2 regions of the Desulfosporosinus sp. Sb-LF genome follow, and region 1 is predicted to be linked to the other one. Evidence: a T-box and tRNA genes for the amino acid it is inferred to sense, from the RefSeq annotation. Region 1 holds a T-box; the other holds one or more tRNA genes.
The links. A T-box is a leader RNA that pairs with one kind of tRNA and senses whether it is charged. The one in region 1 lies ahead of thrS (threonine--tRNA ligase), so its partner is inferred to be a tRNA-Thr.
Positions count from the first base shown of each region.

Region 2: it has a tRNA-Thr gene. The T-box ahead of thrS (threonine--tRNA ligase) is inferred to sense a tRNA for this amino acid. The anticodon was not compared.

Region 1 covers NZ_SPQR01000022.1:6,747-11,153, forward strand. Annotated here, with positions in the region: gene E4K68_RS19315 (hypothetical protein) at 1-160, shown strand, start outside; gene E4K68_RS19320 (putative sporulation protein YtxC) at 532-1,404, shown strand; T-box leader at 1,492-1,714, shown strand; gene thrS (threonine--tRNA ligase) at 1,802-3,736, shown strand; ribosomal protein L20 leader region at 3,903-4,034, shown strand; gene infC (translation initiation factor IF-3) at 4,063-4,407, shown strand, end outside.
Region 2 covers NZ_SPQR01000029.1:4,188-8,594, forward strand. Annotated here, with positions in the region: gene E4K68_RS20085 (hypothetical protein) at 1-509, opposite strand, end outside; gene E4K68_RS20090 (multiheme c-type cytochrome) at 527-1,804, opposite strand; tRNA gene E4K68_RS20095 (tRNA-Glu) at 1,977-2,052, shown strand; tRNA gene E4K68_RS20100 (tRNA-Val) at 2,065-2,140, shown strand; tRNA gene E4K68_RS20105 (tRNA-Asp) at 2,149-2,224, shown strand; tRNA gene E4K68_RS20110 (tRNA-Tyr) at 2,251-2,334, shown strand; tRNA gene E4K68_RS20115 (tRNA-Met) at 2,444-2,518, shown strand; tRNA gene E4K68_RS20120 (tRNA-Gln) at 2,562-2,636, shown strand; tRNA gene E4K68_RS20125 (tRNA-Lys) at 2,641-2,717, shown strand; tRNA gene E4K68_RS20130 (tRNA-Gly) at 2,726-2,800, shown strand; tRNA gene E4K68_RS20135 (tRNA-Arg) at 2,807-2,883, shown strand; tRNA gene E4K68_RS20140 (tRNA-Thr) at 2,900-2,975, shown strand; tRNA gene E4K68_RS20145 (tRNA-Leu) at 2,982-3,066, shown strand; tRNA gene E4K68_RS20150 (tRNA-Ser) at 3,081-3,171, shown strand; tRNA gene E4K68_RS20155 (tRNA-Asn) at 3,180-3,254, shown strand; tRNA gene E4K68_RS20160 (tRNA-Ile) at 3,256-3,333, shown strand; tRNA gene E4K68_RS20165 (tRNA-Gly) at 3,340-3,413, shown strand; gene E4K68_RS20170 (CoA-binding protein) at 3,499-3,879, opposite strand.

The sequences.
Region 1 (4,407 bases):
TGTGGCAGATGATAAAGTTTCAGTGTGGGGGACGGAAGCGGGAGTATTCTGGATTAATTTGAACGATATTTTGGTCGCTAATTATAAACCTCGTGAAGAAGATGTGTGCTTGCTGATCGAAGCTAAGAATAATGTCGAAGTGCGATTTAAAATAGTATAGACAAATTAGGAGGGGAGGTATGGATAAAGAGAAATCAAATCAAAAGAACCTTTTTAAGGATTAAAGGAAAGCTGACTAAATGAAGCTGTCAATAAGGACGGCTTTTTTTAATTGCCATTTTTAGAGTTCTCGAGGGTTTGGATTATATTTTAGCCTCCTGAGTAAATAAATTAGATATGTAATACCAGAAGTTTAATTGCCCTAAGAAAGTGACTTGAAAATTGAAAGAGAATAAAATCTTGTGTTTATGGAAATATTAAGGAATGTCTTGGCATTTGAAAAAATATATTTCGCAGAAAAGTGCTTAGAGATTGGCCCAACCGAAATATGACTTCAACTAAGTCATATACTCTAGTATGGGAGGGGTGCCAGTGGAACATTCCGTGCAATTAGGAACGCAAAATTATCGGGAAAGTATATGTGATTGCTTACGCGAATTGCGTGATCAAGAACAACTTCCTTTGCAAATCGTTGAACAGCGGCAGGGAAAACGCTGGCTCATTCAATGTCAATTTCAAGACTCTTCGGCAGAGATGACAGAAAACGAAGATGTAGTTCAAAAAATTCATCGTTATTATTTGGCGAATGCTCTGGCGGAGACGATTTTAATTCATTGGGAGAAAGATTACGTAGCAGAGATACTTAAAAAGAATAATCAACTAAAGCGAGATAATAGGCAGAGGGTACTAAAAAAGGCTTTGGATTACTTGAATAGCGGCTTAGGGCAAGTTAAAGGATATCGAGTAAATAGAAAAACAAGCCTTGTTACGCAAATCTTAGGTTGCCTAGATCATAGCTCGGTTTTCGATATTGAGGGATTTTTGCGTTTTCGTGCCCAGGATTATAAAGGAGAAGTGAAAAACGCTGTAGAATTTGCCATTGATGAGGACGTTATCGAAAAGGAATACTTAGAGTTTATTCAATTATTGAAACGCTTTGTGGATAGTCAATCCCCTAATTTAGAAAGCTTACACGTCGGAATAACGTCAAAGGGTAAGTTCTATCTCTATAACAATGAGGGGGACAATGTAACCCATAAGTTTTTAGAGGACTACCAACTCGATAATGTTCATGAATTAGGGTATGAAGATCTATTGATCAGCGCATTGATTGCGGTTGCACCTCGTCAAATTACACTACATATACGATACGACGGTTACGAAGACACGTTGCAAACTATTCAGAGTGTTTTCGGGGACCGTGTACGAAACTGTCCAGGTTGTTCTCTATGTGAAAAGTTTTGACAAATAAGTGAGTTCCTTGTTATACTATGGACAGGAATTGTGCCAATCTGCCAAGCAGATAGTTTGAGATAATATGTCAATATGATAAGAAAATCGTTGAAAGGGAGAGTACTCTGTTTTTTTGTGTAAGAGAGGGAATGCCTTGGCTGCAAGCATTTCTCACGAACGTACAGGAGAAAACCACCCTTGAGTGCTGGGCTGAAATAAGTAAGCTTTGCCGTACCCCGCGTTAAGGGAAATCGAGTGAAAGGCCTTTATTAGATGACCTTTTAATTGGGTGGAACCACGGGAGTAAACTCTCGTCCCTTGCAGGGACGAGAGTTTTATATTTTCCATTTATAAAGTAAACTTTTCAAGTGCCTCTTTTGCTTGTCAAATTTAGTAAGGAGTGATAATTATGATTCAAGTTACCTTAAAAGATGGATCAATTCGCGAGGTAGAGCAAGGAACAACCATCGGAGAATTAGCAGCTTCTATTTCTCGAGGATTGGCGAAGGTAGCTGTAGCAGGAAAGGTTAATGATAAGCTGAAGGACCTAGCCTATGGGCTTAGGGAAAATGCGGCTGTAGAGATTGTTACGATAGATAGTGAGGAAGGCTTAGATATACTGCGACATTCCACGTCACACTTGATGGCTCAAGCCGTAGGAAATCTATTTCCAGGGACAAAGCTTGGTTTTGGACCGACGATTGCTAAAGGATTTTATTACGACTTTGATTCCGAACATGTCTTTACTCCAGAGGATTTGGCGCTTATTGAGAAGGAAATGAGTCGCCTGGTAAAGGAGAAGTATTCTTACGAACGCCGAGAAGTGTCTCGAGAAGAGGCGTTAACGTACTTTGGTGACCTAGGGGAAAAATACAAGGTGGAACTTATTGAGGGTCTCCCAGACGATGTTGCAATTTCACTATATACTCAAGGAAATTTCACAGACCTTTGCGCAGGACCTCATCTGCCTTCAACGGCTAGTATTAAGGCCTTCAAGCTCATGAGCCTAGCGGGTGCATATTGGCGGGGGAACGAGAAGAATAAAATGCTTCAACGTATCTATGGAACTGCCTTTTCTAAGCCTTCCGAACTTGAAGATCATCTGTTTAAGCTGGAAGAAGCCAAACGACGTGACCATCGTAAACTCGGCTTAGAGCTGGATCTTTTTAGTTTACACGAAGAAGGACCTGGTTTTCCGTTCTTCCATCCAAAAGGCATGATCTTACGTAATGCGCTGGAGGATTTCTGGCGACAGGAACACCGTAGACGCGGCTATCAGGAGATTAAGACTCCAATCATCCTCAATCGCTCGATGTGGGAACAATCTGGGCACTGGGATCATTACAAAGAAAACATGTATTTCACTGAAATTGATGACCAGGATTATGCTGTGAAGCCCATGAATTGTCCAGGCGGTATGATCATGTATAAAACAAAAATGCGCAGTTATCGAGATCTTCCACTTCGTGTAGGGGAACTGGGACTTGTACATCGCCATGAACTTTCGGGTGCACTCCATGGTTTACTACGGGTTCGAAACTTTACCCAAGATGATGCGCACCTCTTTATGCTTCCATCCCAAATCAAGGAAGAATTAATCGGGGTTATTGAACTGGTGGACTATTTCTACAAAGTATTTGGGTTTGAGTATAAGGTGGAATTATCGACCCGTCCTGAGGATTCCATGGGTTCGGATGAAGACTGGGAAACGGCAACCAAGGCTCTCCAGGGAGCATTAGAGGACAAAGGGATTGATTACAACATTAATCCAGGTGATGGAGCGTTCTATGGACCTAAGATTGATTTTCATGTGAAGGATTGTCTCGATCGAACATGGCAATGCGGAACGATCCAACTGGATTTCCAAATGCCGGAAAAATTCGACTTAAATTATATTGGAGAAGACGGCCAAAAACATCGGCCTGTGATGATTCACCGGGTCGTCTATGGAAGTATCGAACGATTCATCGCACTACTGACAGAACACTATGCAGGGGCTTTTCCTGTCTGGCTGGCGCCCATTCAAGTCCGTATCCTTCCGGTCAGTGAACGGCATCATGAGTATGCAAAAACCCTGGCCTCCCGTCTGAATGACCTGGATATAAGGGTAGAAGCGGATGAACGCAAAGAAAAGATTGGCTATAAGATCAGGGAAGCTCAAACTGAAAAAATCCCATATACGTTAGTTGTCGGGGATCAGGAAGCTGAATCCAATAGTGTGGCAGTCCGAAGGTACGGGCAAGGTGATGTTGGAGAAAGGGTGACCGTTGAGGAGTTTATTGCCCTCGTCCAAGAAGAGGTTAAGAGCAAAAGAATTCTAAAAATTAGTCCCAAGGAAGCCTAAGACAGAATAGGATGGGAAAACCTCAAGTATTGTTAATAGTAGCTGGCAAACTGTTTTAGGGGAATGGGAACAGGGGATTGTGATAATATCACAGAACAACAACAGGCATGTTAAGAACGAATGTTGATAGTTGTTGACATGAGGGAATTTTTGAGGTAAGATATTCGTTGTCAAGTAGAAGCCATCCGCTTCTCACCTTACGGCATTTGTCGGTATGGTATCTTCTGGTCCTGAGCTTAGTGTGTGCTCTTGATTGTTTAGAAGACGGGTGGTGATTCACCCGTCTTTTTTCTATTACGTTGAAATTTTAATGGGGGTGGTTTCTTATTAGCAAGGACTTAAGACTAAATGACGAAATCCGGGTGCGGGATGTTCGTCTCGTCGGTGAAGAGGGAGAACAACTCGGGATTATGACGGCTCGAGATGCCTTGAGCCTCGCTGTCGAGAAGTCTTTAGATCTCGTCGAGATTGCGCCGACGGCCAAACCGCCGGTCTGCAAACTTATGGACTATGGAAAGTATAAGTATGAGCAGGCTAAGCGAGATAAAGAGGCTCGCAAGAAACAAAAGAACATGGAAATCAAAGAAGTCAAATTGCGTCCGAACATTGAGGATCATGACTTCGAAACAAAAGCCCGTAATGCCCAACGCTTTTTGATTGATGGGGATAAG
Region 2 (4,407 bases), on a different contig from region 1:
CAAAAAGCAGTTGCAAGGAGGAGCCAACGTGTCTTTTGGGTTAAGTTATAGCTTCTGGATTTTGGATGATCATCTAAGGATGTCAACAAACCGATGCATCCCAGAGCCACAAACGCTAGCGGAGCAAAGACAGGATTTCCGCTAGTTAAGCCGGAAAAAGATACTACATTTCCAGCAGAGGCACCTTGGAGGTGAAACCCAAAGCCCACAATCCCCGTAATAACACCGATAAAGTTGATAGCAATATTAAGGAACTGAGTCCAACCTGGTTTGGGTTTCAATAACAACAACAGGGCGGAGAGCGCAGCAATAGGGGAAAAAATAATAGGTATCCATTCATAGAGTGGATAGAAGCGATTCAGCGCGTGTGCAATGAGGACATCGAGAAAAACAATAAGGTAGTTAATACAAAGAAAGAACAGAATTAGCCTCGTTTTGGCTATAGGGATATTTAGGGGCCGTTTTGTCAACCATTGGTAGGAAAAACACCCCGTAATTGAGGATTTCATAGTTCAAGACTCTCCTTTTAGCGACCTTCTATTTTCGTTGATTTACTGGTGTCCTGTGCTGATGTTGTAGCTGTTACCCCTTTGCTACGAAGCTCGGCATCTTTCTCCTTAAGCTCAGTGAGGTCAATTAACTGTTCATAGAATCCATGCCACTGAACATAATCGGGACCGTTCATAAATGCACCAAACCGCGAGCGTCGTCCCTCATGGTGCCAAATCTCGAACCCTTTAAAATCAATCGAACTCGAAAAGGGAGCGGCGGGAATTAGCCCGTCATCTTTTAGTTTTTTGATGATTGTCTGCGCGGTCGCAACGTTCTCATTTCCTTTTAACACAACTTTATCCGCATTATCATACATCGTTTGTATGGTTGTCTTAGCATGGCACTCTAAACAGACCGTTTGCATGTTAACACGATGTGTCTCCCAATTTACGCGCTTTTCTGCCTGGGCAGGGGTCAGTTTCCAACTGAGGCGTTGACCGACATCATGGGTCCCTTGAGCAGCGCCGAATGAAGACATATGACAGATTGCGCAGGTAGGGGCATCGAAGTTCTTACTAGATAATGTGCCAGCAGGAGCATTCCAATCCCAAGTGGCTCCTTTATTGGCATAGATCGTACCGTGGATGGACTCCTCGTAAATTTCCTTCATGGGGTGGTCTGGACCAAGGTGGCAAGATCCACAGATTTCGGGTTTGCGAACTTGTGCCTTGGAAAAGGTGTGTCCCGCGTGGCATTTTGCACAGTCTCCAAAGGTTCCGTCGGCATTGGGCTTTCCGATACTATGGCATACTTCACAAGCCATCTTAGTGATTTCTGGGCCTTCCATATGATAAAGGTCATTATATTTTCCTGTAGATGAAAGCCCGTAGCGCTTTAGTTGTTCATCAGTAAAAGCGGATGCACCTGTTTGAGCATACCATGCTGGCGCGCCATGACGGCTATGATCGAATTGTGTAGTTTGAGTGGGATGGCACTTGGAACAATTTTGAGGTGTAGGTCGTAGGACGATATTGTTTTCATAATGATTCACCGTGAGTTTGCCACCAGGTTCACCTCGGTGGCAATCGATACATGCAACCTTACTTGCCGCATGCTTGCTTTCGCCGTATTGTTTAACGACACCAGGTGTAGTTCGATTATGGCAGGTGAGACAACTTCCTCCATTTCCTGCAAAGGAAAGGGTAGCTTGATCTCCCTTGTTGGATGTGCTCCACATCGAGAAGAGATAACCTGCTGCAATAGTGATAATCAAAGCAGCGATCACATTACGCCAAAGTTTACTTTGCTTCATACTATCCGGATAAACCGGATGCACCTCCTTACCATCAATTACTGTCAGTTAGTATTTGTAAAGGGCAAAAAAATACTCTATATTGTTCCATTGTAAATAATTAAAAAAAGTTTGAGGAAATGAGTTGACATTTTGGGGATGTTGGGCTATACTAAAAAAGTTCTCAAAACGTGGCCCGTTGGTCAAGCGGTCTAAGACACCGCCCTTTCACGGCGGTTACACGGGTTCGAATCCCGTACGGGTCACCAAACAGAATAAATGGGCGATTAGCTCAGTTGGTAGAGCGCCTGCCTTACAAGCAGGATGTCGGCAGTTCGACCCTGTCATCGCCCACCAGAAATTATGGCCCCGTGGTGTAGCGGTTAACATGCCTGCCTGTCACGCAGGAGATCGTCGGTTCAAATCCGATCGGGGTCGCCATTATAATTCATGCCTAGAAGCTTAATGGGTAGGTGGCCGAGTGGTTAAAGGCGACAGACTGTAAATCTGTTCCGCGAGGTACGATGGTTCGAATCCATCCCTGCCCACCAATTCTAACACTGAGAAATGAACTTTGGAATTATTTCCAATAGGGTGATAGAAAAGCTAGTCTGGTAGATGAACGGAGAGGTTTAGAGGACCTCAAGTATTACAAATTGTCGCGGGATGGAGCAGCGGTAGCTCGTCGGGCTCATAACCCGAAGGTCGTCGGTTCAAATCCGGCTCCCGCAACCAAGGTATTGGGATCTAGGCAAATGCTTAGACTTAATATATAAATTGGGGTGTCGCCAAGCGGTAAGGCACCAGACTTTGACTCTGGCATTCGTAGGTTCGAATCCTCCCACCCCAGCCAAAACGGGCCATTAGCTCAGTCGGCTAGAGCACCTGACTTTTAATCAGGGTGTCCCGCGTTCGAGTCGCGGATGGCCCACCAAGCAATTTGCGGGTGTAACTCAGTGGTAGAGTGTCACCTTGCCAAGGTGAAAGTCGCGAGTCCGAATCTCGTCACCCGCTCCAAAAAACGCGCTCGTAGCCCAGCTGGATAGAGCGTCTGACTACGAATCAGAAGGCCGGGGGTTCGAATCCCTCCGAGCGCACCAAAAAATTAAACAAATTGCCGTTGTAGCTCAGTTGGTAGAGCGTATCCTTGGTAAGGATAAGGTCACCGGTTCAATCCCGGTCAATGGCTCCAGCAAATGCGGGAGTGGCGAAATTGGCAGACGCGCACGCTTGAGGGGCGTGTGGGTAACACCGTACGGGTTCAAGTCCCGTCTTCCGCACCAACTTTAAAGGATTTGGAGAAGTACTCAAGTGGCTGAAGAGGACGGTTTGCTAAACCGTTAGGGTGGGTAACTGCCGCGAGGGTTCAAATCCCTCCTTCTCCGCCAGCATATATTCCTCGATAGCTCAATGGTGGAGCAACCGGCTGTTAACCGGTAGGTTGTAGGTTCGAGTCCTACTCGGGGAGCCATGGCAGGGTAGCCAAGTCGGTCTAAGGCAAGCGGTTCATACCCGCTCATCCGAGGGTTCGAATCCCCCCCCTGCTACCAAAACGCGCGGGTGTAGCTCAATGGTAGAGCACTAGCCTTCCAAGCTAGCTACGTGAGTTCGATTCTCATCACCCGCTCCATATGAAATTATAACCGCACCGTCAGGTGCGGTTTTTGCTATATGCTTACTTTGTAAGCTTATAGTTCACTAATCCATTAATCTACTCATGTATGGAGCAACACGCACTGATTATGAATTACTGTGATCCCGTGTTCTTTGCCATTACGAATAGCCTCGTCGTTTTCACTACCGGGTTGCATCCATACCCTGGTGATTCCAAGATCGATGCAATCTCTGATGACTTGTTCGGTAATTTTGGGTGGAACGACAACACTTACGGCATCAGGTTTCGACGGTAATGTGGCTAAGGAGGAATAGCAAGGATCTCCGTCGATACTTTCAAGCCCGGGATTAATTGCATAAACCGAGTAACCAGCATTTTTTAGTTTAGCGTACACTTTATAACCAAATTTTTCCTGGTTATTAGATACGCCAACCACAGCCCAAGTTTTATGGACTAAAAATTGGTTCATATCATCCGACATCGTTAAGACTCCTTTCTGATAATCAATTTAGATGAGTACAGTGTAAAACAAAGAGTATCGAATAGCAACTAGAGTACCCAAGCCCATGTAGTAATATTAATGACGTTGAAGAAAGTGGTCCAACTCATAATTTGCCTGCCACTTGGATAATTTCCAATCTGCAAATTACTAACCGTGGGGACAAGGCAGGTAAGAGACTCTTAATATTCAATAAAACCCCATGAGGAGGGGTTGACGATTTTGTAGTAAATGTGGTATATTATTAAACGTCGCTGGTCGACGTGCAAACACAATATAACGACACAATAAACGGAATTAACCAGTTGACAGTAAACATTAAAAATGCTATTATATCTAAGCGTCGTCAAATAAATACTAGAAGTTGTAGACGCGAAGAAGCATAAGTTTACTAAGAAACTAATTCCTAACCATGGTCTTTGAAAACTAAACAACAAGGACAGCCAATGAGAGAAACTCGAAAGAGTTTCAAAGAAACAATGAGCAAGTCATCATCTTCTTCAATACAGA